3 regions of the Mesorhizobium sp. CNPSo 4670 genome follow, and region 1 is predicted to be linked to each of the others. Evidence: predicted binding sites of a transcription regulator. Region 1 holds the regulator's gene; each other region holds the start of a gene.

Evidence for each region. Region 1 encodes PhoB, which activates phosphate uptake and scavenging genes when phosphate is short. Its sites were predicted from a motif close to TGTCATNNANCTGTCAT; they were not measured.
Region 2: a site for PhoB is predicted at 3,553-3,569, ahead of AC0ZT5_RS19225 (DUF1045 domain-containing protein). Genes of this name have one in related genera too.
Region 3: a site for PhoB is predicted at 8,813-8,829, ahead of AC0ZT5_RS04235 (PhoX family protein). Genes of this name have one in related genera too.

Annotation. Positions count from the first base shown of each region.
Region 1 is NZ_JBWJFQ010000005.1:94,994-105,578, forward strand. Features, by position in the region: gene AC0ZT5_RS11290 (sugar ABC transporter permease) at 1-428, opposite strand, end outside; gene xylF (D-xylose ABC transporter substrate-binding protein) at 578-1,618, opposite strand; gene AC0ZT5_RS11300 (ROK family protein) at 1,974-3,221, shown strand; gene phoB (phosphate regulon transcriptional regulator PhoB) at 3,376-4,065, opposite strand; gene phoU (phosphate signaling complex protein PhoU) at 4,085-4,792, opposite strand; gene pstB (phosphate ABC transporter ATP-binding protein PstB) at 4,818-5,624, opposite strand; gene pstA (phosphate ABC transporter permease PstA) at 5,621-6,472, opposite strand; gene pstC (phosphate ABC transporter permease subunit PstC) at 6,476-7,459, opposite strand; gene pstS (phosphate ABC transporter substrate-binding protein PstS) at 7,526-8,581, opposite strand; gene AC0ZT5_RS11335 (PAS domain-containing protein) at 9,095-10,585, opposite strand, start outside.
Region 2 is NZ_JBWJFQ010000011.1:68,880-79,464, forward strand. Features, by position in the region: gene iolD (3D-(3,5/4)-trihydroxycyclohexane-1,2-dione acylhydrolase (decyclizing)) at 1-1,350, shown strand, start outside; gene iolE (myo-inosose-2 dehydratase) at 1,423-2,340, shown strand; gene AC0ZT5_RS19215 (DUF3329 domain-containing protein) at 2,420-2,638, shown strand; gene iolB (5-deoxy-glucuronate isomerase) at 2,644-3,456, shown strand; gene AC0ZT5_RS19225 (DUF1045 domain-containing protein) at 3,714-4,421, shown strand; gene AC0ZT5_RS19230 (alpha-D-ribose 1-methylphosphonate 5-triphosphate diphosphatase) at 4,456-5,610, shown strand; gene phnN (phosphonate metabolism protein/1,5-bisphosphokinase (PRPP-forming) PhnN) at 5,607-6,236, shown strand; gene AC0ZT5_RS19240 (COG4280 domain-containing protein) at 6,349-7,107, shown strand; gene AC0ZT5_RS19245 (hypothetical protein) at 7,104-7,319, shown strand; gene AC0ZT5_RS19250 (aldose 1-epimerase) at 7,336-8,235, opposite strand; gene AC0ZT5_RS19255 (ABC transporter permease) at 8,356-9,351, opposite strand; gene AC0ZT5_RS19260 (sugar ABC transporter ATP-binding protein) at 9,411-10,585, opposite strand, start outside.
Region 3 is NZ_JBWJFQ010000002.1:161,403-171,987, reverse strand. Features, by position in the region: gene cckA (cell cycle histidine kinase CckA) at 120-2,693, shown strand; gene AC0ZT5_RS04260 (purine-nucleoside phosphorylase) at 2,780-3,490, shown strand; gene AC0ZT5_RS04255 (ribbon-helix-helix domain-containing protein) at 3,487-3,792, opposite strand; gene AC0ZT5_RS04250 (VOC family protein) at 4,023-4,418, shown strand; gene AC0ZT5_RS04245 (gluconate 2-dehydrogenase subunit 3 family protein) at 4,588-5,118, shown strand; gene AC0ZT5_RS04240 (GMC family oxidoreductase) at 5,164-6,735, shown strand; gene AC0ZT5_RS04235 (PhoX family protein) at 6,844-8,757, opposite strand; gene AC0ZT5_RS04230 (hypothetical protein) at 8,878-9,285, opposite strand; gene urtA (urea ABC transporter substrate-binding protein) at 9,599-10,585, shown strand, end outside.

The DNA of each region.
Region 1 (10,585 bases):
ACAAGACCGAGCACCACGCCGACGACCAGTGCGATGATCCAGAGCCAGGGATTTCCAAGCTGGAAGCCGATGACGCGAATGAGGAATTCGGCTTGCGCCACACCCATGATCATACCGATCACGCCTTCGACGGAACCAACCGAAAGGTCGATGTTGCGCATGACGATGACCAGCACCATGCCGGTCGCCATGATCGCGACCGAGGAAGTCTGCACCGACAGGTTCCAGAGATTGCGCGGCGTCAGAAAAAGTCCGCCCGACAGGATATGAATGCCGACCCAGATGACCAGCAACGCACCGACCATGCCAAGCATGCGCGTATCGAGTTCGGTTGCCTTGAGGAAGCGTCCGACGGCGCTCAATTCGGACGCACGCGCCCGGTCTGCGGGCGCATTCGCGGCAGGCGTGTTAGAGGCCGTGTCGGTCATGAAGTCCTCCCACCGGTTTGCCGTCTGGCGCGGATGCCGGAAACACGATGCTATTTGCTTTCCGCGATCATTTGAAGCGGAATGCCCCTTGAGAAACGCCGCGGCCCAGGGGCCGCGGCGCTGAGATCGAACCGGGATCCCGTTCGGTTTTAGTTGCAGGCCGCGACGGTGCCGGCGGCGACGCCTGCACAGACTTCGTCCTTCTTGATCCAGCCGGCGTCGATGACGACGTTGAGATTGTCCTTGGTGATCGCGATCGGGGTCAGGAACAGCGAGTTGGTCTCGTTGCCGCCGGGCGTGGTGAACTTCACGGCGTTCGGGATCTTGTCCAGGGCAGTGCCAGCGGCCAGCTGCGAGGCGATCTCGGCAGCGTTCTTGCCGAGTTCGCGTGCGTCCTTCCACACCGACACGGTCTGTGTGCCGAGTGCAACGCGGTTCAGTGCGGCATGGTCGCCGTCCTGGCCGGACACCGGAACCGATCCTGCCAGCCCTTGCGCCGTGAGAGCGGCGACGACGCCGCCGGCGGTGCCGTCATTGGCTGCCACCACGGCATCGACCTTGTTGTCGTTGGCGGTGAGGAACTGTTCCATGTTCTTCTGGGCATTGGCGGGCAGCCAGCCATCCGTATAGGCTTCGCCGACATTCTTGATCTTGCCGCTATCGATGGCTGCCTTGAGCACTTCCATGGAGCCGGCGAACAGGAAATCGGCATTCGGATCGGCGCCCGAGCCCTTGATGAAGACGTAGTTGCCTTCCGGCTTGACCTTGAACACTTCGCGGGCCTGCATGCGGCCGACTTCCTTGTTGTCGAAGGTCAGGTAGAACACGTTCTTGTTCTCGATCAGCCGGTCATAGCCGACGACCGGAATGCCTTCGTCCAGTGCCTTCTGGACCGCCGGGCCGATGGCCGAGGCATCCTGCGCCAGGACGATCAGCGCGTTGGCGCCTTGCGAAATCAGGCTCTCGACGTCGGTGAGCTGCTTGCCCGGATTGGACTGCGCATCAGCGGAAATGTATTTGTCACCAGCCGCCTCGATGGCCTTCTTCATCGCCGCTTCGTCGGTCTTCCAGCGCTCTTCCTGGAAGTTGGACCACGAAACGCCGATGACCTTGTCCTTCGCCTGCGCGACCGACACCAGCGTCAGCGACATGGCGACACCCGCCAGGATGGCGGCTGTGAATTTTTTCATAATATCCTCCCTGCGCCGCGTATGGCGCGACCAAACTGACCCGTAGGCCGGCACAGAGGCTCTATTTTTTCGAGCCTCGAAAAAATAGTGATCCAACGCCCGAACGCTGTCAACATCGATTCTGATGGATTTTGACGTCTCTCCAAGTTTTTTTCGAGCTCCGGAATAAATAATGACATGATGGTGGGGTTCTGCCAGAATTTGGCTTGGCGCATGTCGCCCCAAAAGTGCGCAGTGGTTTTGGGGCAACGACACGCGCAGAAACAAGTGCCTGAAGCGCGTCGCGTTTTCAGGCTTCGCTGATGGCCTTCGGGAGGCACGAAAGGCTGCAGCGACCGGGAGGATGTGAAAAAGCATGTCGGTCGGAATCCGCCACGACGATCTGCGCCGCCGCAACCGGGCGATGGTGATTGCGGCCGTGCGCCGCGCCGGACAGCCGTCCCGCACCGAGATCGCCGCGACCACGGGCCTCAGCCATTCGACCATATCGGCGATCTCCTCCGACCTCATCGGCGAAGGCATCCTGACTGAGAGCAAGCCGAGCGAGGCCGGCTCGCTCAAACGCGGCCGGCCGCAGGTCGGCCTCGGCCTCAATCCGGAAGCGGCGGCGGTGATGACCGTGGTGTTGTCGCTGAACTTCCTCTCGGTCGCCGTCATCGACTATGCCGGCCAGGTGATCGCCGAGGAACAGCGCCGGCTGGACACGCTGACCATGTCGCGCGACGCGCTGGTCGGTGAATGCGTTGCCATCGTACGCCGTCGTCTCGAAGACCCCGACCTCGACGTCCGCAGTGTCGCCCGCATCGCGCTGGCGATCCAGGGCATCACCGACACGCGTGCCCGCGCCATGCTGTGGTCACCGATCACGCCGCACACCGATATCGCCTTCGCCGACATACTCGAGGACGAGTTCGGCATCCCCGCCACCATGGAGAACGACTGCAATATGATGGCGATCGCGTTGCGCTGGCGCGACCCTGATCGCTACCGCGACGACTTCATCGCCATCCTGTTGTCGCACGGCATCGGCATGGGCCTGGTGTTGAAGGGCGAGTTGTTCACTGGCACTCATTCCTCAGGCGGCGAGTTCGGCCATATGATCCATCGGCCGCACGGCGCGCTGTGCCGCTGTGGTCGGCGGGGCTGCGTCGAGGCCTATGCCGGCAACTATGCCATCTGGCGGAACGCAAGGCAGATGAGCGAGGACGCGGAACCGGTGGCCGATGTCAGTGACGCCGACATGCGCGCCCTGGCGAGCGCGGCCCGCGAAAGGGATGGACCCGAGCGCGAGGCCTATCGCAAGGCCGGCGAGGCACTCGGCTACGGTCTCGGCAGCCTGTTCGCGCTGATCGATCCGGCGCCCGTCGCCATGGTCGGTGTCAGCGCCGCCGCCTTCGACCTGATCGAGCCGGCATTGCGCGAGGCGATTGCGCAGACCGCCGGCGGCCAGCATTCGCAATCGATTTCCTTCGACACCGAACCGAACGAACTGCCACTGATCCGCGAAGGCTGCGCGACGCGGGCGCTGACCTTCGTAGACCAGGAGATTTTCGCGCCCGGCACGCAGGCGAGATCCGGCCTCGGCGGCAAGAACGTTGCGTGAATAACGCGTCGGGATGTGTTGAGATTCAGGTTAGGCCGAGTCGAGAATGGCGGGTTCCGAGAACCGGAACGGAGCGGACATTTGGATCCGTGAGTACCGGAAGCGCTGGAAACTGCCGTTCGCAGGCAGGCATCACCTGAATATCAGCATATCCCTAATCTTCCCGGATTGCGTAGCCCGCCCCACGAATGGTGCGGATGACATCGGGCATGCGGCCATTGTTGACCGCCTTGCGCAGCCGGCCGACATGCACGTCGACCGTGCGTTCGTCGATGTAGATCGTCTCGCCCCAGACATTGTCGAGCAGCTGGCTGCGCGAGAACACACGGCCGGGATGGCGCATCATGAATTCGAGCAGGCGGAATTCGGTCGGTCCGAGCCGAATCTCGCTCTTCTTGCGATAGACCCTGTGCGATTCACGATCGAGCACGATGTCGCCGACCTTGAGCACGCTGGACAGCACTTCCGGCTTGGCGCGGCGCAGCAGCGCCTTGACCCTGGCCATGAACTCCGGCGTCGAGAACGGCTTGACCAGATAATCGTCGGCGCCGGTCGAGAGGCCGCGCACACGATCGCTTTCCTCGCCACGCGCGGTCAGCATGATGATCGGCAGCCGCTCGGTCTCGGGACGCATCCTTAGCCGGCGGCAGAGTTCGATTCCGGAAACCGCCGGCACCATCCAGTCCAGCACCAGAAGGTCGGGGACGTTCTCCTGCAGCCGGATCTCGGCCTCGTCGCCGCGCGTCACCACCTCGACCTGGTAGCCCTCGGACTCCAGATTGTAGCGGAGCAGCACACCCAGCGGCTCCTCATCCTCCACCACCATGATTCGTGGCGCGATCATCGACTGGTCACCCCTGCCGTCATGCCGCCGGCGCGGACATTGCCGTCTCGTCCTGCTTCGGACGATTGGCGGGCAGCTGCGTACCGGTCAAAACATAATACGCATTTTCCGCGATGTTGGTGACGTGATCGCCGATGCGTTCGAGGTTCTTGGCGCAGAACAACAGATGCGTGCAGGCGGTGATGTTGCGCGGGTCTTCCATCATGTAGGTCAGGAGTTCGCGGAACACGGAGGTGTATTTGACGTCGATGCGCTCGTCGTCGGCGCGCAGCTTCGCCAAAGCCGCCGCGTCGCGCGCCGTATATTCCTCGATGACGCCCTGCACCTGGATCAGCACCAGCTGCGCCATTGCGTCGATGGAGTGCGACAGGTCGCGTGGGGTGACGCTGAGGCCGACGGTGCCGACGCGCTTGGCGATGTTCTTGGCAAGGTCGCCGATACGCTCGAGGTCGCCGGCCATGCGGATCGAACCGACGACATGGCGCAGATCGTCGGCCATCGGCTGACGCTTGGCGATCAGTGTGATGGCGCGGTCGTCGAGTTCACGCTGGCGCGCATCCATGATCGCATCGTCGGAGACGACGCGCTGCGCCAGGGCGTTGTCGGAATTCAACAGCGCCTTGGTGGCGCCGCCGACCATCGAGCCGGCGAGGTCGCCCATGTCGCGGATCAGCCTGCTGATCTGTCCGAGATCCTCGTCGAAAGAAGCCACTGTGTGTTCGCCCATGATCTTAGTCCTCGTATGCCTGAGCTCAGCCGAAGCGGCCGGTGATGTAGTCCTGCGTGCGCTTCTCGCGGGGCGACGTGAAGATCTTCTCGGTGCGGTCGAACTCGACCAGTTCGCCCAGATACATGAAGGCCGTCTGCTTCGACACGCGCGCCGCCTGCTGCATGTTGTGGGTGACGATGACGATCGTGTAGTCGGCTTGCAACTCGTCGATCAGCTCTTCGATCTTGGCGGTCGACAGCGGGTCAAGCGCCGAGGCCGGCTCGTCGAGCAGGATGACTTCCGGCTTCACCGCCACGGTGCGGGCGATGCAGAGTCGCTGCTGCTGGCCGCCTGAGAGGCTGAGGCCGCTGGCGTTGAGCTTGTCCTTGACTTCGGTCCACAGTGCGGCGCGCTTCAGCGCCTGCTCGACACGGCCGTCCATCTCGGACTTGCTGATCTTCTCGTAGAGCCTGACGCCGAAGGCGATGTTTTCATAGATCGACATCGGGAACGGCGTCGGTTTCTGGAACACCATGCCGATCTTGGTCCGCAGCAGGTTGAGGTCCTGCGAGCGGTCGAGAACGTTCTGCCCGTCGAGCAGCACCTGGCCCTCGGCCGTCTGCTTGGGATAGAGCTCGTAGATGCGATTGAAGACGCGCAGCAGCGTCGACTTCCCGCAGCCCGAAGGTCCGATGAAGGCGGTGACGCTGCGCTCGGGCAGCGACAGCGTGATGTCCTTCAGCGCCTTGCTCTGGCCGTAGTAGAAGTTGAGGTTCTTGACCTCGATCTTGGCCTTGCCGGCAATTGCCTCGGCGGCGATCGTCATGTCTGGAGACAACATCTGGCTCATTTGTCCTCTCTGCGTCCGGTCAGGCTGCGAGCAAAGATGCTGAGCGCGAGAACCGTCAATGTGATGATGAGTGCACCGGTCCAGGCCAGTTGCTGCCATTCCTCGTAAGGGCTGAGAGCGAACTGGAAGATGGTCACTGGCAGGCTGGCCATCGGCGCGTTGAGATTGCTCGACCAGAACTGGTTGTTGAGCGCTGTAAAGAGCAGCGGCGCCGTCTCGCCGGAGATACGGGCGATCGACAGCAATATGCCGGTGACGATGCCTGAAAGGGCGGCGCGGTAAGCGACCGACTTGATGACCACCCAGCGCGGCGCGCCGATCGCGGTGCCGGCCTCGCGCAACGCGTTCGGCACCAGGTTGAGCATGTCCTCGGTGGTGCGAACGACGACCGGGATGACCAGGATGGCAAGCGCGACAGCGCCGGCGATCGCCGAGAAATGCCCCATCGGCCGGACCATCAGTTCGTAGACGAAAAGGCCGATGATGATCGACGGCGCCGACAAAAGGATGTCATTGATGAAGCGCACCACGGTGGTGAGCTTCGAAAAGCGTCCGTATTCGGCCATGTAGGTGCCGGCCAGCACGCCGATCGGTGTACCGACGACGACGCCGATAATGGTCATCACGATGCTGCCGTAGATGGCGTTGAGCAGGCCGCCGGCATCGCCGGGCGGCGGCGTCATTTCGGTGAACACCGCAAGATTGACGCCGGACAGGCCCTTGTAGAGCAGCGCGCCGAGGATGAGCGCCAGCCAGGCAAGTCCGATGCCCGCGGCGGCGACGCACAGCGTCATCATCACGGAATTCTTCCTCTTGCGGCTCTGATGAAGCGATGTGGCTGTCGACATCGGTCAGGCTCCCGTGCGGGCGTCAATGCGCATCAGCATGTAGCGTGCGATGGCGAGGATCAGGAAGGTGATGACGAACAGGATCAGGCCGAGCGCTACCAGCGAAGAGGTGTAGAGATCGCCGACGGCTTCGGTGAATTCGTTGGCGATGGTCGCGGAGATCGTCGTTGCCGGCGCGAACAGCGAGGTGCTGATGCGGTGCGCGTTGCCGATGACGAAGGTCACCGCCATGGTTTCGCCGAGCGCGCGGCCAAGGCCGAGCATGACGCCGCCCATGATGCCGATCCTTGTATAGGGAATGACCACGCGGCGGGTCACTTCCCAGGTCGTGCAGCCGATGCCGTAGGCGGACTCTTTCAGCACCGGCGGCACCGTGTCGAAGACGTCCTTGGTGATCGAGGTGATGAAAGGCAGCACCATGATGGCAAGGATCAGCGACGACGTCAAAAGGCCGATGCCGTAGGGCGGACCGGCAAACAGGCTGTTGAGGCCGGGAATGCCATGGAACGCGCTGATGATGAAGGGCTGCACGGTCGTCTGCAGGAAGGGCGCCAGCACGAACAGGCCCCAGATGCCGTAGATGATCGAAGGGATGCCGGCGAGCAGCTCAACCGCCATGCCGATCGGGCGCCGCAGCGGGCGCGGGCAAAGCTCGGTGAGGAAGATGGCGATGCCGATACCGAGCGGCACGGCAATCAGGATGGCGATGGCGGACGTGATGATGGTGCCGTAGATCGGCGCCAGCGCGCCGAATTTCTCCGTCACCGGGTTCCAGCTTTCGCTGGTCAGGAAGGAGAAGCCGAAGGTCGACAGGGCTTGCCAGGAGCCGGCAAACAGCGAGATCGCAACACCGCCGAGCAAGGCCAGCACCAGTATGGCTGCGGCACGGGTCATTCCGTGGAAGATCGCGTCGGTCAGCGCGAAACGTCTGACAGTCGCGTCGCGCGAACCTCGAATGGCTGGCAAGGCTTCCTGGACAGCACTCATGTGAAGCTCGGCTCTTTGAGTTGAGGGAAAAGGAGCGCCGCGGCGCGGCGCTCCTTCAAAGGGATGTTACTCGCCGACGTAGACGGGCTTGCCGTCAGCCTGGATGTCGGCCTTCCACGAAGCCTTGATCAGGTCGACGACGCTGTCGGGGATCGAGACGTAGTCGAGACCCTTGGCGGTTTCCTTGCCGTCCTTGTAGGCCCAGGCAAAGAACTTCAGCGCTTCGCCGGTCGCGGCGGCGTCATCGGGGGTCTTGTGGATCAGCACCCAGGTCGAAGCAGCGATCGGCCAGGTGGCATCGCCAGGTTCGTTGGTGATGATGACGTTGAAGTTCTTCGCGCCCTTGAAGTCGGCATTCGAAGCAGCCGAGCCGAAGGATTCGAGCGACGGCTCGACGACCTTGCCAGCGGCATTCAACATCTTGGAGTACGACAGGTTGTTCTGCTTGGCATAGGCATACTCGACGTAGCCGATGCCGCCGTCGGTCTGCTTGACGGTGTTGGCAACGCCCTCGCTGCCCTTGGCGCCGACGCCGGTCGGCCATTCGACCGCGGTGTCCGAACCAACCTTGTCCTTCCAGTCGGGCGACAGCTTGACCAGATAGTCGGTGAAGTTGAAGGTCGTGCCCGAACCGTCCGAACGGTGGACGACGGCGATCGCCGTCGACGGCAGGGTCAGGGTCGGGTTGAGCGCCTTGATCGCGGCGTCGTCCCAGGTCGTGATGGCGCCGAGGTAGATCTGCGCGATCGTCTTGCCGTCAAGGATGAGTTCGCCCGGCTTGACGCCCGTCAGGTTGACGATCGGCACGATGCCGCCCATCACCATCGGGAACTGCACGAGGCCGTTCTTTTCCAGATCGGCATCGGACATCGGCTTGTCGGTGGCGCCGAAGGTCACGGTCTTGGCGATGACCTGCTTGATGCCGCCGCCCGAACCGATCGACTGGTAGTTGAGGCCGACGCCGGTGTCTTTCTTGTAGGTGTCGGCCCACTTGGCGAACACCGGGTAGATGAACGTCGAGCCGGCGCCGGAAAGGTCCGCGGCCATGGCTGCAGAAAGGGTGACGGTAGACGCTGTGGCCATTGCAATCGCAACGACCGCTGAGCGGATGAAATGTCTCATGTGGCCTGCTCCTGTTCGGAAGATGGTCTCTCGGCGCCATCCTCTCGGCGCCCGCTGAGGCCAATAGCCTTCGATTATAACAGTCGCATGACAGTTTCATGTCACCCCGGTAACGCGTCATCGGGGCGGGGAAAATGCCGGCCGGCCGGCGCTTGCGGCGGAAACCGGCTTTGTGCCCGGAATCAGGTACTTGCGCCGTTTCACACCGAGAGTGACCTGCCGTTTCGCGATCAACGCCTCGGCAAAGAAAATCCGGACGGGAACGCGTTGCTCTCGGCCAGATGTCGTGGCCGGGCCATCGCCGAAAACAGGTCCGTTGGGGTAGGTTGACGCTGTCTCATGCCGGCGGTCGCTGCTCCCGCCCGTAACTGGAAGAGCGGAATTCGAATGTGGCTATTGTCTCGGCTGGGCGTCGCCTTGGATATGGTGCGATCGCGCCATAGTCTTGCCTCAGCGAGGGGTCGCGAATCTCCGCCGGGCTCCCCCGGGCAAGCCGGGTGCGACGCCGGCCTTTTACCCGGCGTTGCGCTGAGCCTGGCGACTGGCGCCGACCCAGCGCTCGACTTTCTCGAGCAGGGCCCTTGGGCTGATCGGCTTGGGCAGGTAATCGTCCATGCCGGCCTCCAGGCAGCGTTCGCGATCGCCCTTCAGCGCATGCGCGGTGACGCCCACGATCGGCACATGCGTGCCGGTTTCTTCCTCCAGCCGGCGAATGGCGGCGGTGGCTTCGAGCCCGTTCATCTCCGGCATCGAGACATCCATCAGGATCATGCATGGATTGAGCCGGCCGAAGGCATCGAGCGCTTTGCGGCCATTGCCGACGATCTCGAAACCATAGCCGGTCTCGCCGAGAATCTGGGTGAACACCATCTGGTTCACCTCATTGTCCTCGGCCACCAGGATATCCAGCCTGTCGCCGCCGGCCGTCGCGGGAGGCCGGGGCCGAACCAAAGGCGGCTGCAGCAGCGCCCGTTGTTCCGCTGGCGCCGGCGGCGGTGGCCGCACAACCTTGCCCGGAGGGATGTCGGCTGCCTGCGGCTGGGTGTCGGCCGTGTTGTGGCGATGCCGCTGGATCGTGGCAACCAGCGTTTCCAGCAGCGCCGATGACCGCGCCGGCTTGATCAGCTGGGCATCGATGCCGAGATCGCGATAGCTGGTGTTGGCGAGCGACTGGTCGACCGAGGTCAGCATGATGATCGGCGTGCCAGCGAGGCCGGCGGTGTTGCGCACGATCCGCGCCATTTCGGCGCCGCTCATGCCCGGCATCTGGTAGTCGAGCACGACGCAGTCGACCGGCACGCCATAGGCGGCGGCCGCGATCAGCACCTTGAGACCCTCGGCGCCGCTTTCGGCCGCGCAGGAATCGAACGTCCACGATGTCATCTGTTCGGTCAGGATGGCCCGGTTGACGGCATTGTCGTCGACGATCAGCACGCGCGCGCCGGTCACGTCGACGGGCGTGATCCGTTGCCCGTTCTGCTGTCCCGCCCTCGGCAGCGTGACGGTGAACCAGAAGGTCGAGCCCTTGCCCTCGGCGCTCTCGACACCGATGTCGCCGCCCATCAGCTCGACGAGCCGCGAGGTGATGGCAAGACCAAGGCCGGTTCCCTCGTGCCGCCTCGTCGACGAGGTGTCGACCTGGCTGAATTTCTCGAACACGAGTTTCAGCTTTTCCTCCGGGATACCTATGCCGGTATCGGTGACCGAGATCGTCAGTTTCGTCCCGGTCGGAACCCTTTCGCCGGTGACATCGACCAGCACATGGCCTTCATCGGTGAACTTCACCGCGTTGCCGAGCAGGTTGGTCACGATCTGCCTGATGCGGCCGACATCGCCCACGAACAGGCTCTCGAGACGAGGCTCGATGCGCACGATGAGCTCGAGATCCTTCTCCTTGGCGCGTGTCGACACCAGCGTCGCCACATCCTCGATCGCCTCGGCAAGGTTGAAGGGCGCCGGATCGAGCACCAGCTGGCCGGCGTCGATCTTGGAGAAATCCAGGAT
Region 2 (10,585 bases), on a different contig from region 1:
AGCCGTGCCATGCAGGTGCTGACCGATCCGGCCGATTGCGGCCCGGTGACCCTGTCGCTGTGCCAGGACGTGCAGGCCGAGGCCTATGACTATCCCGAGAGCTTCTTTGCCGAGCGGGTCTGGCACCAGCGCCGCCCGCGGCCGGACCGCCATGAGCTAGCCGCAGCGGTGGCAGCACTCAAGGGGGCGAAGAAGCCGCTGGTGATCGCCGGCGGGGGCGTGCTTTATTCGCAGGCCTCGGATGAGCTGGCGAAATTCGTGCAGGGCGCCGGCATCCCGGTCTGCGAGACGCAAGGCGGCAAATCCTCCCTGCCGGACGATCATCCGCTCAACATGGCGGCGGTTGGCGTCACCGGCACCTCGGCCGCCAACCGGCTGGCGGAGGAGGCCGATGTCGTGCTGGCCATCGGCACGCGGTTGCAGGATTTCACCACCGGCTCGTGGGCGCTGTTCAAGAATTCCGGCAAGACCATCATCGGCTTGAACGTGCAGCCCTTCGATGCCGGCAAGCACCGGGCGCTGCCGCTTGTCGCTGATGCGGCCGAGGGGCTGGCCGAACTCGGCGCGGCGCTGAGGGGCTGGAAAGCGCCGGCAAGCTGGACCGACAATGCCGCCGCCGGCAAGAAGGCCTGGCAGGCTGAGGCGGCCAAGGTGACGGCGTCGACCAACGCCACCTATCCTTCCGACGCGCAGGTCATCGGCGCCGTGCAGCGCGCGATGGGCTCTGGCGTAACCCTGCTGCATGCCGCCGGCGGCCTGCCCGGCGAACTGCACAAGCTATGGCAAGCGGGCGCGCCCGGCTCCTACCATGCCGAATACGGCTTCTCGACCATGGGCTACGAGATTGCCGGCGGCCTTGGCACAAAGATGGCGAAGCCGGACGAGGAGATCGTCGTCATGATCGGCGACGGCTCCTATCTGATGCTGAATTCCGAAATCGCCACCTCGGTGATGCTCGGTCTCAAGCTGACCATCGTGCTGCTCGACAACCGCGGTTATGGCTGCATCAACCGGCTGCAGATGGCGACCGGCGGCGCCAACTTCAACAATCTCCTGAAGGACTCACGCCACGAAATCCTGCCCGATATCGACTTCGCCGCGCATGCGGCCAGCATGGGGGCGATCGCCGAGAAAGTGCCGTCGATCGCCGGGCTGGAAAACGCCCTGGAAAAGGCAGGGAAGAACAACCGCACCACCGTGCTGGTCATCGACACCGATCCGCTGGTTTCGACCGATGCCGGCGGCCATTGGTGGGATGTTGCGGTGCCGGAGGTGTCGGCGCGTGCCCAGGTGAACGCGGCGCGCAAGGCCTATGACGAAAAACGGCAGATGCAGACCATTGGCGATTGATGCCAACGCCGGCAAATCCCACCTTTCTCCTCGCGGGGAGGGTGGGCACGAACTGAAAACTGGAGTGACGACTTGAAAGCCAAACTGGGCATGTCCCCCATTGCGTGGTGGAACGACGATCTTGCGGAACTCAGCGATGATGTGTCGCTGGAAGAGTGTTTGCGCCAGTCGCGCTCGGCCGGTTTCACCGGCATGGAGATGGGCCGGCGGTTTCCCAATGATCCCGATGTCATGCTGCCGATCCTGAAGGCGGCCGACGTGACGCTGTGCGGCGGCTGGTTCTCGGGCACACTGGTCGATGAGGACATCGGCAAGAACAAGGATCGCATCCAGCCGATGATCGATCTGTTCAAGGCGGTGAACGCGCCTTGCATCGTCTATGGCGAGGTCGGCCGTTCGATCCAGGGCGACCGCTCGAAGCCGCTCGCCACCAAGCCGAAGCTCTCGAACGACGAGATGAAGGCCTATGCGAAACGCCTCACCGAGTTCGGTGAATGGTGCGCCGAAGAAGGCATGCCGCTGTCCTACCACCACCACATGGCGGCGGTGGTCGAGACCGAGCCGGAACTCGATGCCTTCATGAACTATTCCGGAGCCGGCATTCCGCTGCTGCTCGATGCGGGGCACCTGGCCTTTGCCGGCGGCGATGTCCTGCGCGCCATCGACAATCATCACAAGCGGATCAGCCATGTGCATGTGAAGGACGTGCGCATGGGCGTGATCGACAAGCTCGACCGCACCAAGCAATCCTTCCTCGACGCCGTCGCGCTCGGGGCCTTCACGGTGCCGGGTGACGGCTCGCTGGATTTCGGCGCCATCGTGCAGCGGTTTGCCGACCATGGTTACGAGGGCTGGTTCGTGGTCGAGGCCGAGCAGGATCCGAAGAAGAACCCGCCGCTCAAGATGGCTGAGGTCGGCCACAAGGAATTAATGCGGGTGATGACGGCGGCCGGCTATACGGTCGAGACACAGGGCTTTCCAAATGCCTAAGGCTTCCCCAATGCCTGCGGCTTTGCCAATACCTGACGCGCTGGTTCTCGGCGAAGCCGGGTTGCTGTAGGTTGGCCGGATGAAAGATTCCGAGCACCCGTTTTTCCGGCCTTTGTGGCGGCGCGTCGCCGTCGTCGCGGTCTGCGTCATCTGGTCGATCATCGAATTCGCCACCGGCACGCCTTTCTGGGGCATGATCGCACTCGGCTTCGCCGGCTACGGCGTGTGGCAGTTCTTCTATCTCTACAAGCCGGCCGACGAGAGCAAGGCAGCGGCCGAGCCCGAACCGAAGGAGTGAACCGGATGTCGAAGCTGCTGGTGAAGGCCAACAAGGGCCATGGCCGCGTCGCCCATGTGACGCCGCAGATCGCAGGCTGGACCTATGTCGGTTTCGACCTGCATCGGCTGAATCCCGGCGAGAGCGCGTCGGGAAAAACGGACGATCGCGAGGTCTGCCTGGTGTTCGTCACCGGCAAGGGCAAAGCGACGGCCGGCGGCAGGGACCTCGGGCTGCTCGGCGAGCGCATGTCGCCCTTCGACGGCAAACCGTGGTCGGTCTATGTACCCGAGGGTTCCGACTGGTCGGTCAAGGCAGACACCGAGCTGGAACTCGCGGTCTGCTCGGCACCGGGCCTCGGCGGCGGCCTGCCGGTGCGTGTGATCAGACCGGAGGATCTCGGCCAGGAGGTGCGCGGCAAGGGCACCAACACCCGCTATGTCACCAATATCCTGCCGGAGGGCAAGCCGGCCGATTCATTGCTGGTGGTCGAGGTCATCACGCCCGGCGGCCACACGTCGAGCTACCCGCCGCACAAGCATGACCAGGACAATCTGCCGGCCGAATCCTATCTCGAGGAGACCTATTATCATCGGCTCAACCCGCCGCAGGGCTTTGCCTTCCAGCGCGTCTACACCGACGCCGATAAGAACGGGCATCGCGCGCTGGATGAAGCCTTGGCGATCGAGGATGGCGATGTCGTTCTGGTGCCCAAGGGCTATCATCCCTGCGCCGCCTGCCATGGCTATGACCTCTACTATCTCAACGTGATGGCCGGGCCGAAGCGGACGTGGAAATTCCACAACGCGCCCGAGCACGAATGGTTGATGAAAGCCTGACCGGTCATACGTTTCGGGTGAAGCTGTTGGTCCAGCTCGGGAAAATCGTCGGCTAAGGACCCACCGGGTCGATTTGCCTTCGAAAACCCTTCAAAGCTTCGTCAATCCGTCATGGAAATCGCCTATGGCAGCGGGGCCAGTGCATGTCGCCCAAAAGTGAGCAGCGGTTTTGGGATTACGACATGCGAAAAACCAAGACTTAAAGCGCGTCGCAGCATTTCTTCAAACGCGGCGCGCTTTGACGAGGACTTCTTCTCATGCGCTACGCCATCTATTTCACTCCCCGGCAGGACGAGCCGCTGGCGCGGATCGCCGCCAATTGGCTGGGGCGCGACCCGTTCGGTGGCGCGACAAGGCCGGTGGAGACGGTGGCCGATCTGTCGGCGGCGGAAGTTGCCTTCCACACCGCTTCGGCGCGGCGCTACGGTTTTCACGCGACGCTGAAAGCCCCCTTCCGGCTGGCTGCCAACGAGACGGAGACCTCGCTGCGCACGGCACTCGACCATTTTGCCGAGGCAACGCCGGTGGTGACGATCCCGCGCCTTGTCGTCAGCCAGATCGACAGCTTCTTTGCGCTGGTGCCGGAAGGACCGCTGCCTCCGCTCAACCGCTTTGCCGATGACGTGGTGCTCGGTTTCGACCGGTTTCGTGCGCCGTTGACCGAGGCGGAGATCGAACGGCGCAGCCCGGACTCGCTGAAGCCCGCCGAATTCCGCAATCTGTGCCAGTGGGGCTATCCCTATGTCTTCGAGACCTTCCGCTTCCACATGACGCTGTCCGGCCGGGCGGGGCCACAGGAAAGCCCACGTCTTCGCGCAGCAATCGACAGCCTGTTCGCGGAGGTGCTGCAACAGCCGGTGCTGGTGGATGCGTTGACGCTTTTTGTCGAAACCGAACCGGGCGCACCGTTCATGGTGCTCTCACATCACGCGCTCGGGCGCCGCCCTGCCAGAAAAACCGCATGAATAACCGAGCCGGAATAAACAAGGACTGCCTGAAATGACCGCCGAAACTGTTCTTACCAACGCGCGCATCGTCCTTGCCGACGAGATCGTCGAGGGTTCGCTGGTGCTGCGCGACGGCTTTATCGCCGGCATCGATGCCGGCATCGGCCACACCGGCGGGAACATGGCCGGCGAGGACATGGGCGGCGACTATATCATTCCCGGGCTGGTCGAACTCCACACCGACCATCTCGAGGGCCACTACGCGCCGCGGCCGAAGGTGCGCTGGAACCCGATCGCTGCGGTGCTCGCCCATGACGCGCAAGTGGCGACCGCCGGCATCACCACCGTGCTCGATGCCTTGCGCGTCGGCATGGACGAGGACGCCGACCTGACATCGGACGACATCCGCAAGCTGGCGGACGCGATCGAGGACAGTGTCCAGCAGGATCGTCTGCGGGCCGACCACTTCATCCATCTGCGCTGTGAGGTTTCGGCGCCGGACTGCCTCAAGGCCTTCGCCAATTTCGACGGTGACGAGCGGGTCAAGCTGGCATCGCTGATGGATCATGCGCCCGGCCAGCGCCAGTTCGTCAACCTCGAAACCTATGCCTATTACTACCAGCGCAAGCTGAAACTGACCGACCGCGACTTCAAGCTGTTCTGCGAAAAGCGGATGGCGGAATCGGCCAGGAATTCGGGACCGAACCGTGTCCATATCGCCGCCGCCTGCCACGAACGCGGCATCGTGCTGGCAAGCCACGACGACGCCACGACAGGCCATGTCGACGAGGCGATCGAACAGGGCGTGCGCGTCGCGGAATTCCCGACCACGGAGGAAGCCGCCAGGGCGTCGAAACAGGCCGGGCTCGGCGTCTTGATGGGTGCGCCCAACGTCATGCGCGGCGCTTCGCATTCGGGCAATGTCTCGGCCCGCACGCTCGCCGGCGATGGGCTGCTCGACATCTTGTCGTCCGACTATATTCCTTTCAGCCTGATCCAGTCGGCGTTCTTCCTCGGCGACGTCGTCGAAGGCATTTCGCTGCCGCAGGCGGTCGCCATGGTCTCGAAGAACCCCGCCGAAGCGGTTGGCCTGACCGACCGCGGCGTCATCGAGCAGGGCCGACGCGCCGATCTGGTGCGCGTGCGTGTCGACGACCATGTTCCGGTCGTGCGCACGGTCTGGCGGCAGGGACGCCGGGTCGCATGATGGTGTCGGCCTTGATCGAGCGCGAATTGTCCGCGGAGACGTTTCCGATCCGCGACGGCGTCTTCGTCGCCGTCGTCGGCCCGAGCGGCGCCGGCAAGGATACGGTGATCGGCTACGCCCGCGCCCGCTTTGCCGACGAGACCCGGCTGGAGTTCGTACGCCGCGTCATTACCAGGCCGAGCGATGCCGCGAGCGAGGATCACGACACGCTGGCCGACGCTGCCTTCATCGAAGCCGAAGCGGATGGCGCCTTCGCCATCTCCTGGGAGGCGCATGGCTTGCACTACGGCATCCCGGTCGATGTCGACTGGTCGGTCGCCAACGGCCGTGTCGCCGTCGCCAATGTGTCGCGTGCGATCATACCGGTCCTGCGCGAGCGCTATGCGAATCTAGCCATCGTCGAGATCACCACCTCGCCGGAGGTGCTGGCCGAGCGGCTGGCTATGCGCGGGCGCGAGTCGCGCGGCGAGGTGCTGGCCCGGCTGGCGCGCAGCGCCAATGTGACCTTGTCCGGACCTGATGTCACCTCGATCGACAACAGCGGCCCGCGCGAGGCGGCCGGCGAACGTTTCGCCGAGGTGCTGCGCAAGGCGATGGCCTTCTCCGACATATCGGGCTTGATCTAGAGCCATAGCGCTCCACTTGCTTTTTCGCTGCTACTGGAGCGCTGTATGGTGCTGACCGCATCATGATGCTGGATCGCGATCCCGAGGCAACGACCTTCCAAGAAGAATCTCCATGCAGACTCTGACACCCATCCTTTCGACCATCACGGCGGCATTCCTGGCGTCCTTCGTCGAGGTCGTCGAGGCCTTCACCATCGTGCTCGCTGTCGGGGTGACGCGCAGCTGGCGCCCGGCACTGACCGGCGCCGCACTGGCGCTGGCGCTGCTGGCGGCCCTGGTGCTGGCGTTCGGCCCGCTGCTGGCGCTTGTTCCCATCACCACGCTGCAGTTCGTCGTCGGGGTGCTGCTGATCCTGTTCGGCATGCGCTGGCTGCGAAAGGCCATCCTGCGCAGCGTCGGCGTCATCGCCCTGCATGACGAGGAGGCGGCCTTCTCCAAGGAAACCGCCGCCTTGCACCGGCAGACCAACGACCGCCGCGCCGACTACCTCGCCGGGCTGGCGTCGTTCAAGGCGGTGCTGCTCGAGGGTGTCGAGGTGGTGTTCATCGTCATTGCCGTCGGCGCCGCACATGGACAGACGCTTTACGCCAGCCTCGGCGCGCTGGCGGCGTTCGTTCTGGTGATGCTTATCGGCCTGGCGGTCCACCGACCGCTGGCGCGCGTGCCGGAAAATGCGCTGAAATTCGTCGTCGGGCTGATGCTGACCAGCTTCGGCATCTTCTGGACCGGCGAAGGCATCGGCGCCGACTGGCCAGGCGCCGATCTCGCCTTGGTCGCCATCTTCGCCATCGTCGCGCTGGCGTCGTTTGCCATGGTGCGCTGGCTGCGCGCTGCCTATCCCACACTCAGCGGCGGAGGGCTCGCCCGATGAACGTCATTCGGCTCGCGGCCAAGGAATTCTTCGGCATGTTCGTCGATGACGGCAGTCTGGCGCTGCTGGCGCTGGTCCTGGTGGCCGTCATCACGGCGGCGGTGAAGCTGCTGGCGCTGCCGCCGCTGCTCGGCGGCGCTCTTTTGTTAGTGGGCTGCCTCGCCATCCTGTTGCAAAGCGTTCGCCGCGCCGCACGCGGGACCAATCGGTAGCGCTCGCGCGGTCGCTTCAGGCCCCAAGTGCAAAAGGCATCAGCGACACCGTGCCAGCCGCACTTTCGCCTGGGGCGAGCACGATGATGCCCTCGTCCGGGTCGCTCCATCCGCCCCGGTTGAAAGCGCCGGAGGCGTTGGTCTGCGGTTCGACGCAGAAATACGGTTTCGTCGGGTCGGCGTACAGCATCAGGTGCTTGAAGACGGGCTCGGCCTTGATGCGCAAGCCTGCGCCGCGCGTTGGAAACCGAAGCGTCGCTTCACCCGTCCAACCGCCATAGTCATTGTTGCGCCAGCCGGCGGGCAGAGGCCGGCCGTCGGCGAAATCGAGTTCGGGTGCAAGCGTGATCGGATCGCCCGCGATGCCCAGCGGTTCTTCGAGATAGAATCGCGTCGCCTCGAACTGCAACGTGACGTCCGGGTCGCGATCGAACCAGGGATGCAGGCCAAAACCGAACGGCATGGAAACCGGCCCGGTGTTGGTCAGCGTCAAGGTCACGCCGAGGCCTTCCTCCGACACCATGAAAACCTGCGTCACGTGGTAGGCGTAGGGTTCGACGCCGGCCGCGATATCCAACGACAGCGTTGCCTGGGCGTCGCTCGCCTCAGCGACAGTCCAGGCGTGTTTCCAGCCACTGCCATGCACGTTGATTGTTTCGGGTGGATTGTTCGGCTGGACCTGCCAGCGCTTTGCTGCGAACTCGAAGGCATTTCCAGCGATGCGGTTGGCGTAGGGCATCATCGGGAACATGGCGACGCCAAGCACGTTGCCCGCTTGCCGATCGTCATCGGAAAGCCGGCGCATGAGATCGATGCCGCGCCAGCGCAGCCCGCCCATACTTCCGCCAATTCGCGGCACGAGGTCGACCTCAAGCGCCCCGGCCCTAAGCGTCAACGGTTCAGGAATTACACCCATCGCCTGCCATCCATCCGCCATCGATTTCAGGCATTTGCCCCGATGTGCGTGTTCAGTGGATCGCAGAAGAACAGCACGGCTGCAATCATTTCATCGACATAGCTGTGCCGGGGCTGGCGGTTATTCCGCAGCCGCACCGGCCACGTTCTTGCGAGCGGCGTCGACCATCAGCCGCCTTGCCCGGAACACGCCCCATTGCTGGTCGACCAGCACGCCGATGAGGATGACGCCACCCATCACCGCGAAATTGAGCGAGGACGGGATGCCGAGCAGATTGACGAGGTTCTGCAGCTCCTGCAGCAGCACCGTGCCGAGGATGACGCCGATCAGCGAGCCCTCGCCGCCGCGCAGCGAGAAGCCGCCGAGCACGGCCGCAGCAATGGCATAAAGCTCGTAGAACTGGCCGTGGCTGGCCGGCGAGATCGAGCGCGTGTACATGGCGAAATAGATCGCCGACAGCGCCGTCAGCACGCCGCAGATCACATAGGCGGCCATCACGACACGGCCGGTGCGGATGCCGGAGTATTTCGCCGCCTCCTCGTTCTTGCCGATGGCATAGAGGTAGCGGCCGAACACCGAGCGGTGCAGCACCACCCACATGACGATGGAGATGACGATCAGCGCGATGAAGCTGTTCGGCACGCCCCAGGAGCGGCCAGCCGTCAGGAATTCCAGGTCAGGAAAGTTCTGGCCGAAGGCGAAGCCGGCAGTGCCGTCGGCGGTGTAGAAGCGGGCGACGCCGCGATAGATCAGCAGGCCGCACAGGGTGACGACGAAGGGCTGCAGCTTGAGCCGCGTGATCAGCCAGCCGTGCACCAGGCCGATGATGGCGCCGAGCGCGATGATCAGCACGAAGGCCAGCGGCCAGTCCAGCTCGCGCACGGCGATGAAGTCGATGAACAGCGTTCCCAGCAACGCGACCACCGACCCGACCGACAGTTCGATGCCGCCGGTGATGATGACGAAGGCCTGGCCGATCGACAGGATGCCGAACAGTCCGATCAGGTTCGAGGTGTTGGCGAGATTGATCGGCAACAGGAAGCGCGGGTTGATAATCGCCACCACAGTTCCGACGACCAGGATCAGGATCAGCAGGCCGAGATCTTTCTTACTCATCGTCTTCTCCCCATTGCCGCCTGAGCAGATCGCGCTTCCCGCGACCCCGCTGCAAAAAACTATTTCGGCTGCTTGCCCACCGCCAGCAACAGCACGTTTTCCTGGCTGAACTGGTCCTTGTCGAGAATGCCCGAGATCTGGCCCTCATGCATGACGGCGATGCGGTCGGACACGCCGATCACCTCCTCCATGTCGCTGGAGATCATCAGCACGGCGACGCCGGCGTCGGCCAGCGCCCGCATCAGCCCATAGATTTCCGCCTTGGCGCCGATATCGATGCCGCGCGTCGGCTCGTCGAGGATCATCACCTTCGGGTTCATGGCCAGCCATTTGCCGAGCACGACCTTCTGCTGATTGCCGCCCGACAGCGTGCCGGTGCGTGTCTGCACCGACGGCGCTCTGATGCCGAGATTGCTCTTCTGCTTTTCGGCGGTGGCGGTCTCGGCACTTGCCGAAACCAGCGAGCGGCGCGCATGCGCCGGCAGATTGGGCAGCGAGATGTTCTGGGCGATCGACAGGTCGAGCAGGATGCCGGTCAGCTTGCGGTCCTCGGGCACGAGGAAGATGCCGTGGGCGACGGCATCCGCCGCCGAGCCCAGTGCAAGCGGCTTGCCGCCAAGCTCGAGCGCGCCGCCAAGGCTGCCGTCGATGCCGAAAAACACCCGCGCCAGTTCGGTGCGGCCGGAGCCGACAAGCCCGGCAAGGCCGAGGATTTCGCCGCGCCTGACATCGAGATCGACAGGCCGGCTGGGATAGGCAGGCGTGCGGACGGCCTTGGCCGAGAGGGCCACGGCGCCGGGCGCGCGCGCGGCCTCGGAGGCTTTTTCGCGCTCCTTCAGCATGCGGCCGATCATCAGCTTGACCATCTGGTCGTGGTTGATGGCGCTCTTCTGCAGCGTACCGGCCAGCATCCCGTCGCGCAGCACGACGACGCGGTCGGCGACACGCTCGACCTCATGCAGGCGGTGCGAAATGAAGATGACGCTGATACCGTCGGCCTTCAACGCCTTGATGACGTCGAGCAATTTGTCGGTTTCGGCGAGCGGCAGGCTCGATGTCGGCTCGTCGAGGATGACCAGCCTTGCCTTGATCGACAGCGCCTTGGCGATCTCGACCATCTGCTGCTGGGCCAGCGACAGGGCGGCGACCGGCGTGTCGGCGGAAAAATTGGCGCCGACGCGCTTCAGCAGCGGCGCCACCATGGTGCGCAGCCGGGCGCGGTCGACGAGCTTTA
Region 3 (10,585 bases), on a different contig from region 1:
GCCGGAAGATATCATTTTTATCCGACATTTGCCGCCCAGGCCTTTTCCGGACTAGGAGAATATGATTCAACCCGCTAGGGGCGGGTGTCGGAACACCGGAATTCACGAGCAGGGGGCACATGGCCAAGGAAGCGCGCGGCGATTTCTATCCGGTACCGATCGTCGACCAGAATACGCGACCGGGCGCGGTTACCCGGCTCATCATTTTCATCGTCGTTCTGACCGGGGCCGCTATTGTCTTCGGCCTTTTCCGCGAGCGCCTGGGCGACCCTTTCCTGCTCGGCATGCTCGGTGTGCTGGCGATGATCGGCGTCGGCTTCCTGTTCGCCACGGCGATCGGCTTCGTGCAGATCACGCCACGCTCGACCGGTGACGAACTGTCGAAGGCATTCGTTGATTCGATGTCGCAGGGCCTTCTCGTCACCGACACCAAGGGCCGCGTCGTCTACGCCAATCGGGCCTATGCCGACATGACCGGCGCGACGTCAGCGGCCGACCTGAAGACGGTCGAGGGGTTGCTTTCGGATGTCCCCGAAGCCTCGGTGACGATCTATCGGCTGGCGTCCGGCCTGCGCGACGGCCAGTCGGGCGACGGCGAGTTTCGTCTGGCGCAGTCCATTCGGCCCGGCGCCGAGCCCGGCGCCCGCTGGTACCGGGCGCGTGCCCGCGCCTTCCGCGTTCCGGGCCAGCGGCTGCCGATGCTGGCCTGGCAGCTTGCCGACATCTCGCAGGAGCGGGCCGAGCAAGAGCGTTTCTTTCTCGACCTGCAGAAGGCGATCGATCACCTCGACCATGCGCCGGCCGGCTTCTTTTCTGCCGACCAGGACGGCCGCGTCACCTACATCAACGCCACGCTTGCCGAATGGCTAGGCATCGACCTTACCAGTTTCACGCCCGGCTCCGTCACCCTGCCGGAGATCGTGGCCGGTGACGGCATGGCGCTGGTCCGCTCGGTCAAGGCCGACCCCGGAACGACACGCAACGCGGTCATCGATCTCGACCTGACGACGATGGCGGGCGAGGCGCTGCCGGTGCGCTTCATGCACCGCGTTTCGGCCAGCCGCGAAGGCCTCAACGGGCCGACGCGCACGATCGTGCTCAACCGCACGCAGGGCGAGGACGCCTCTGCCGACTTGCGTGCTTCGGAAGTGCGCTTCACCCGCTTCTTCAACTCGACACCGATGGCGATTGCCGGCGTCGACCACAGCGGGCGCATCCTGCGCACCAATGCGCCGTTCCTGTCGCTTTTTTCGTCCGTCGTCGACCGGGACGCCGTCGATCGCCGCGTGCGGCTCGACACGGTGATCCACGAGCGCGACCGGCCGGCCTTCGCCGCGGCTTTCGAGAAGGCGCAACAGCGGCAGGCCGACATCGAGCCGATCGATACCTTGCTGCCCGGCAACGACGACCGGCACATCCGTTTCTACGTCAACGCGGTCGCCGACGGCACCGGCGGCGAAGGTGCCGAGGAGTCGGCGATCGTCTACGCCGTCGAGACGACGGAGCAAAAGGCGCTCGAAGGGCAGATGGCGCAAAGCCAGAAGATGCAGGCGGTAGGCCAGCTTGCCGGCGGCATCGCGCACGACTTCAACAATGTGCTGACCGCCATCATCATGGCGTCCGACCTTTTGTTGACCAACCACCGCCCGTCGGACCCGTCTTTCCCCGACATCATGAACATCAAGCAGAATGCCAACCGGGCGGCCTCGCTGGTACGGCAATTGCTGGCCTTCTCGCGCAAGCAGACGCTGCGGCCGGAAGTGCTCAACCTGACCGACGTGCTCGCAGATCTCAGGATGCTGCTGGCCCGCCTTGTCGGCAACGACATCAAGCTGAAGGTCGACCATGGCCGCGACCTGTGGCCGGTCAAGGTCGATATCGGGCAGTTCGAACAGGTGGTGGTCAACCTTGCGGTCAACGCGCGCGACGCCATGCCGGCCGGCGGCGATCTCACCGTGCGCACGCGCAATGTGACCGCAGACGAATGCAAGGCCTTCTCCTATCGTGAGCTCACCCCGGCCGACTATGTCGTGGTCGAGGTCGAGGATACCGGCAGCGGCATCGCGCCCGACGTGCTGAAGAAGATTTTCGAGCCCTTCTTCACCACCAAGGAGGTCGGCAAGGGCACCGGGCTTGGCCTGTCGATGGTCTACGGCATCATCAAGCAGACCGGCGGCTTCATCTTCTGCGATTCCGAGGTCGGCAAGGGCTCGACTTTCCGCATCTTCCTGCCGCGTCATATCGCCGAAGCGAAGAAAGCTGGCCAGCCCGACGATCTGCCGGCAGCACCGGCGAAAGTGGCCGATGCGGCCAAGGATCTCTCCGGCTCGGCTACGGTGCTGCTCGTCGAGGACGAGGACGCCGTGCGCATGGGCGGCATGCGGGCGCTGGTGTCGCGCGGCTATACCGTGCACGAGGCATCCTCGGGTGTCGAGGCGCTGGAAGTGTTCGAGGCGCTGGGCGGCAAGGTCGACATCGTCGTCTCCGACGTGGTGATGCCTGAAATGGATGGGCCGACGCTGCTCGGTGAATTGCGCAAGCGCCAGCCGGACATCAAATTCGTCTTCGTGTCCGGCTATGCCGAGGACGCATTCGCCAGAAACCTGCCGGCAGATGCGCATTTCGGCTTCCTGCCAAAGCCGTTTTCGCTCAAGCAACTGGCGACGATCGTCAAGGATGTGCTGGAGTCTTAGAATTTCCTGATGTTCTCCCTTGCACGACGCCGTGACAACGCCATGATTGCGGGGTGAAACGGCAGGCGGGCTTGGGGGAGAAGCGGGTGACGCCACACAACGAAGCAGACAAGGGTGCCTACGCCGACACGGTGTTGTTGCCGGGTGACCCGCAGCGCGCCGAATGGATGGCGCAAACTTTTCTGGAAGCGCCGCGCTGCATCAATCGCCGACGTGGCGCCCTTGGTTTTACCGGACGGTTTCGTGGCAAACCCATCAGCATTCAGGCGACAGGCATCGGCGTCTCGTCGTTTCTGATTTATGTGCATGAATTGCTTGACTATTATGGCGCCCGGACGTTGATCCGCACGGGCACCTGCGGCAGCCTGACCGCCAAGGCCAAGCTGCGCAGCCTTGTCATCTCGCAATCGGCGCGGGCGGAAAGCGCTCAAAGCGGTCAGGTCTTCGGCCTCTACAAGGCTGTCGCCGGTCCGGATCCGGCGCTCCTCGCAAGTGCGCTGGCCAAGGCAGCCGAACTTGGCATCGACCATTGTGCCGGCCTGACGGTTTGCAGCGACATCTTCTATCATCCTGAAGGACGCAGCCGCTTTGCCGAGGCGCAGGCAGCCGGAGCTCTAGCCGTGGATATGGAAACCAGCGCGCTCTATCGCATCGCCGGGCATTTCGGAGCCCGGGCGCTGTCGATGTGCACGGTGGTCGACAACATAGAGACCGATGAACTGACCGACTACCGAGAGCGCCAGGAGCTGTTCACCGATATGAGCCGGCTGGCGCTCGAAATCGCGGTCGACAGCTAGGCGGCTTGCCGCTTCGGCATTGCCTGCTCATCCATGCCTGGCCGATGCCCGCGCAAATAGAGCGCGCAGGTGGTGCGCAGCATGGAGGCAAAGTTTGGAATGGCGCCATTGATCTCGATGGCTTCGTCGTAGAGCTTGGAGATGAACTTCGGCGTCGTCAGGCCCTGGTTTTCGGCGATTTCATCGAGCAACGCCCAAAATGTCGCCTCAAGCTGGATGCTGGTCGAGTGGCCGTCAATGCGAATCGACCGATTGATCTGGCGATAGCCTTCGGGGTCCTGGCCCGCAAATACCCTACACATCCGACAAACCTCCCATGCTTGTTGGTCTTGGGCGGGCAGGCGTACGGTCTGATACTGTTCGACCTGTCCCCATCCGCATTCTCGGGCATATTTGCCGGAACGGCAATCGGACTTTCGTCCCTGTCCCCTAAAGCGCGTCGCCAGTTCACGGTTTTGGGCGTGGTAACCGGCTGCCACCACCTTTTCCCCGCTCTGCCCATAATTGGCTCCACACAAGGGCGGAGACTGATTTGGCCAAAGCAATTCATTCCATGATCCGGGTTCTCGACGAGGCCCGATCCGTCGATTTCTACAGGAATGCCTTCGGGCTCGATGTCGCCGACAGGTTGGACTTCGAGACGTTCACACTCATTTACCTCAGCAACGCCGAAACCGGGTTCGAGCTCGAACTGACCGTGAACAAGGGCAGGGTCGAGCCTTACGGGCTCGGCGATGGTTACGGCCACCTCGCCGTTTCGATCGCCGACCTCGACAGCGAACATGACCGGCTCGGCGCGCTCGGCCTCAACCCGAAGAAGATCGTCGAGTTCAACCATGACGGTTCGCCGATCGCCCGCTTCTTCTTCATCGAGGATCCGGACGGCTACAAGATCGAGGTTCTGCAACGAGGAGGTCGCTTCCAATAGGAGACAATGCGGCCGCACCGGCGCGTGCCGCGCCAGCAACGGCGCTCTCAAGCATTTCACCCAAAAGTGCGCAGCGGTTTTGGGACAACGAGATGCACAAACAACGTCTTGAAGCACGTCAATTGTGATGCGCTTCAAGGGGCGCAAATAGCAAGCAGGGAGGAATATTATGGTCACGATCTATGACGGGAAGCCTGGACTTTCACGTCGTGAGCTTCTCAAACGCGGTGGTATCGGTGCGTTGCTCGTCATTTCCGGCAGCGCGGTCATCAGCCCCGAACATGCCTGGGGGCTCGAGACATCGGCGCTCAAGCCCGAAACCATGGCGACGCTGATCCAGATGGCGCGCGACATCTATCCGCATGATCAGATTCCCGACAAATATTACGCCATCGCCGTGAAAGGCCATGACGACCAGGCCGGCAAGGATGCCGCCTACAAGACGATGATCGAAGACGGTATCGCCGACCTCGACAAGAAGTCTGGGGACGGAGGCTACCGTGGCCTTGGCTGGGAGGAGCAGCGCGTCGCGGTGCTGAAGCAGATCGAGGCGACGCCGTTCTTCCAGGCCATCCGTGGCGGCCTCGTCGTCAGCCTCTACAACCAGAAAGAGGTCTGGCCGATCTTCGGCTACGAGGGCGAGTCCTTTTCCAAGGGCGGCTACATCGCGCGCGGTTTCAACGACATCGAGTGGCTCTGAGCCCCGTCGTTTTGAACCCGCAAACAGAAATCATGGGAGGAAACCGTGGCAACAGCATTTGACCTGAACAACGACGGCGTGGTCGTCATCATCGGCTCGGGCGCCGGCGGCGGTACGCTCGGCAACGAACTTGCCCAGAAGGGTGTCGACGTCGTCATCCTGGAGGCCGGCGCGCGCCACGAATATGAGGATTTTGTCAACGACGAGTGGGATTCGTTCACCCAACTCGCCTGGAAGGACAAGCGCACCACCTCCGGCGACTGGCGCGTGGCCAAGGATTTTCCGAACCTGCCGGCCTGGATCGTCAAGTCGGTCGGCGGTTCGACGACCCATTGGGCCGGAGCGTCGCTGCGTTTCCAGGAGCACGAGTTCAAGGCGCTGTCGACCTACGGCAAAGTGCAGGGCGCTACCCTGCTCGACTGGCCCATCACTCTGGCCGAGATGGAGCCCTACTATGCCAAGGCCGAAGCCAAGATGGGCGTCACCGGCACCAATGACTGGCCGAGATTGCCGGGCAACAACAATTTCAAGGTGTTGAAGGCCGGCGCCGACAAGCTCGGCTACAAGGAATGCCACACCGGCAACATGGCGATCAATTCGGTCGAGCGCGACGACCGTTTGTCCTGCCAGCAGACCGGCTTCTGCTTCCAGGGCTGCAAATGGGGCGCCAAATGGTCGACGCTCTACACCGAGATCCCCAAGGGCGAAGCAACAGGTCATCTCGAAGTCAGGCCGAACGCCATGGCGATCAAGATCAACCATGACGCCTCGGGCAAAGTGACCGGCGTCGTCTACGCCGACAAGGACGGCAAGCTGCAGGAGCAGAAAGCCCGTATCGTCGCCGTCGCCGGCAACTCAATCGAAAGCCCCCGGCTGCTGCTCAATTCGTCGTCGGGCAAATTCCCCGACGGCCTTGCCAACTCATCCGGGCAGGTGGGCAAGAACTACATGCGCCACACCACGGGCTCGGTCTATGCCATCTTCGACAAACCGGTGCACATGTATCGCGGCACCACCATGGCTGGCATCATCCGCGACGAAGCGCGCCATGATCCGTCACGCGGCTTCGTCGGCGGCTACGAGTTCGAAACGCTGTCGCTCGGCCTACCTTTCATGGCGGCCTTCCTCGATCCAGGGGCCTGGGGCCGCTCGTTCACCACGGCGCTCGACCACTACGACCACATGGCCGGGCTGTGGATCGTCGGCGAGGACATGCCGCGCGGGGAGAACCGCATCACGCTGCATGCCGACATGAAGGACGAGCACGGCATGCCGATCGCCGACGTGCATTTCGACGATCACCCGAACGACACCGCGATGCGCAACCATGCCTACAAGCAGGCCTCGGCGCTTTACGCCGCGGTCGGCGCCACGCGCACCTTCCCGACGCCGCCCTATCCGTCGACCCACAATCTCGGCACCAACCGGATGAGCGAGAAGGCGGACGATGGCGTCGTCAACCAGCATGGCCAGACGCACGACATCAAGAACCTGTTCGTGTCGGACGGCAGTCAGTTCACGACGGGCGCCGCCGAAAACCCGACCTTGACGATCGTGTCGCTGGCGATCCGCCAGGCCGATTACATCGCCGCGCAGATGTCGGCCAAGACGATCTGAGCCGGCAAGACATCGCCCCATAACCGGGGCGGTGCCAACTTCAGTGTCCTCCCGGGCAGCATGCGGAACGCGTAACGCGCGTTCCGCCTTTTTGTGGGACCAGACTGACTAGGCGCCGACCGGCTGCCCGTCCTTGCGGCGGATGGCGACCACGGATGGGCGCGGCAACTGGCCGTCCTTGAAGTCGGGCCACAGTGTCTGCACCTTGTCGAGCGTCTCGGCGTCCTCGGCCGGGTGCTGGACCGACAGGAACAAGGTCGTGCCGTCGGGGGTGAAGCAGGGGCCGGTTGCTTCGGCGCCATGCGGGCACGTGAACAGCAGCTTCGGCAGGCCACGCGCCGGGCCTTCGGTGTCGACGCCGTAGACGCCGTCCGGCAGGTCGAAATCATTGGCACCGTCGGTCGCCACCCAGAGCCGGCCGGCCGGATCGAAGGTGATGTTGTCGGGGCAGACGAACCAGCCATTGTCCGATGTGTCCGGGTGGAAGGTGGCGCCGACCGCGGCGTCCTTCGGGTTGCCGCACAGCACGAACAGATCCCAGGCATATTTGTCGGCGGTATGGTCGGCGTCCACGCCGCGGCCGCCTGGCGGGATCAGTTCGACGATGTGACCCCAGAGGTTTTCCGGACGCGTGTTGGCCGGATTGATCTTCGACTGGTCGCGCTTCTTGTTCTTGGTCATCACCGCATAGACGCGGCCTGTCACCGGATTGGTCTCGATGTCCTCGGGGCGGTCCATTGGCGTGGCACCCAGCGCGTCCGCCGCCAGTCTTGTTTTCAGCAGCACTTCGGCCTGATCGGCAAAGCCGTTTTCAGCCGTAAGCTTGCCCTGACCGTGAACCAGCGGCAGCCAGGTCATGGAGCCGTCGGCGTCGTAGCGCGCGACCGAAAGCACGCCATCGTCCAGCAGGTCGTTGCCGGACGCCGGTTTGGCCGGGTCGTAAGCCTTGCTCGAGACGAAGCGGTACATGTATTCGAAATAATCGTCGTCGCCCATGTAGACGACGACGCGGCCGTCCTTGTTGAGGACGACCGTCGACGCCTCATGCGACATGCGGCCAAGTGCCGTGCGCTTCACTGGCTTGGACTGGGGATCATAGGGATCGATCTCGACCACCCAGTCGAAACGGTTGGCCTCGTTCGGCTCCTTGTCGATGTTGAAGCGGTCGTGGAAGCGGCTACGGCCGTAGATGTCGGAACCGTCGAAGCCATAACGATCGAGGATGTCCGCGGTCGGCGCCTTCTTCGGATCGCCGCCGAACAGGTCGGAAACACCCTCCTCGCAGGTCAGCACGGTGCCCCACGGAGTGAAGCCGCCGCTGCAATTGTAGCTGGTGCCGAGCACTTTCGTGCCTGTGGCATCGGCCGAGGTCTGCATCAAGGCGTGGCCGGCAACCGGGCCGGAGACGGTCATTTCGGTGTTGACGGTGATGCGGCGGTTGAGCGGGCTGTCCTCAACCAGCGACCACTTGCCGTCCTTCAACAGCACTTCGACGATCGAGTGACCCATGGCCGCCATGCCGAGATCGACCTGTTCCTTGGTCATCGTCTTGCCGGCGTCATCCTCGGTCATGCCGGGAAACATGACGTTGGGCGAGATGTATTCGTTGTTGACGCAGAGCAGGCCGTGGTCGGAATTGACCGTGCCTTTCGGCAGCGGCAGGAAGGCGATGTAGTCACAGTTGTAACCAAAGCGCTTTTCCTGCGCGTCGGCGGCGACCTTGTTGCCGTCGAAATCCGGCAGACCCGCGACGAGCGGGTCGCCCCAGCGTGCCACGATCGTGGTTTCATAGCCCTCGGCGGCGGCGTGCGTCTTGTCGTAGACGCGCTTCAACTCGGGAAAGCCAAGTGTGGAAAGCGCCGCCGCGGCATGTGTTTCGCCGGCAAACAAGGAACCGACGAAGCTGCCGCCGGCGATCAAGGCACCCGATGCGAGGCTGCCCTTCAGGAGAGTGCGGCGCGAGACGCGCTCGGCTATGACGTCGCGAATGACAGGGGAGGATGAAGACCGGGAGTTGGCCATTGTGTGTGCCTCTCAAGGTGGATGGTGACGGCGCACCGCTGCCTATCCAGTTTCGGCAACATCCAGATGACATGAGAGACAGGCAGGCCCGCCGAGGCGGCTGCTATTGCCAAGGAATATTTACGGGCCGCTTCCTTTGGTGCACGTCGAGGCGGTGAAGGCGCCGTCGGGCTGCTTCATGATGATGTCGAAGGAGGGCGCACTCTGGCCGTCGAGCGTGGCCTGGGTCAGCGACAGCGAGTTGCCGCCAGCGGTATAGCCACCCAGTGGTCCAAGCCACGAGATCACACCGTTTGCATCCATCTGGTAATTGTAGCCCTGCTGGGCGGTCCCGAAGGTGACCGGGCCGCTGTAGACGTTGCCCTTGATGGTGATATCGCCGAGGTTGAGGAACATTCCAAGCAGGTACACTTCACAGTGGTAGGTGCCGTCGGGCATCTTGCCGTCGCTGAAGTCGGCTCGGGCAGTGCCGGTCGCTGCCGCCAGAACCAATATGCCGATAAAAATGCGTGAAATGCCGGATACCATGACGTCGCTCGTTTGAGGTGCGAGCTTGCCCTATTTCTGCGCCGAGCCGCAACCTGTGTCACTTGCGATCCGCCGGCGAAGTTCAAAAACTAGGCAGTTTGCCAATTTGGGCGAAAATTAGGCAAAGTCCTTGTGCGCTGCGCAAATTTCTCTCAATCAATTTTTAACGGATCCTCTTTGTTTTCATAAAGCTAATATACCAAACATCTGATAATATTGATCTATTGTCTATTGTTCGGCATCTCCCCGGCGATTGGCATGGGGGTTGCATTGCATTGTTGCGGTGCAATCAACCAGCCTGGGAGTGTTAGGCATGAGGGGTAATTTCTCGACAATAACAAAAATGTTTTCGGCGAGCGTCGTTGCTGCCGGCCTGTTGATGTCCGTGCCCGCCAGGGCGGCCGACGACACGATCAAGGTCGGCATTCTCCATTCGCTGTCGGGGACCATGGCAATCTCGGAGACGACGCTGAAGGACGCCATGCTGATGCTCATCGACGAGCAGAACGCCAAGGGTGGCCTGCTTGGCAAGAAGCTCGAGGCCGTGGTCGTCGATCCGGCCTCCAACTGGCCGCTGTTCGCCGAAAAGGCGCGCGAGCTGATCTCCAAGGACAAGGTCGCCGCGGTGTTCGGCTGCTGGACCTCGGTGTCGCGCAAATCGGTGCTGCCGGTGTTCAGCGAACTCGACAACATCCTGTTCTATCCCGTCCAGTATGAGGGCGAGGAAAGCGAGCGCAACGTGTTCTACACGGGTGCGGCGCCGAACCAGCAGGCCATTCCGGCCGTCGACTATCTGATGAGCGAGGACGGCGGTTCGGTGAAGCGCTGGGTGCTCGAAGGTACCGATTACGTTTATCCGCGCACCACCAACAAGATCCTCGAGGCCTATCTGAAGGCCAAGGGCGTCGCGGCGGAAGACATCATGGTCAACTACACGCCGTTCGGCTTCTCCGACTGGCAGACCGAAGTTTCAGCAATCAAGAAGTTTGGTTCGGCCGGCAAGAAGACCGCCGTCGTCTCGACCGTCAACGGCGACGCCAATGTGCCGTTCTACAAGGAACTCGGCAACCAGGGCATCAAGGCCGAGGATATTCCGGTCATGGCCTTCTCGGTCGGTGAGGAAGAGCTTGCCGGTCTCGACACGGCGCCGTTGGTTGGCCATCTCGCCGCCTGGAACTACTTTGAAAGCGTCGATACGCCTGAGAACAAGAAGTTCATCGCCGACTGGCACAAGTTCATCAAGAACGACAAGCGCACCACCAACGATCCGATGGAAGCCCATTACATCGGCTTCAACATG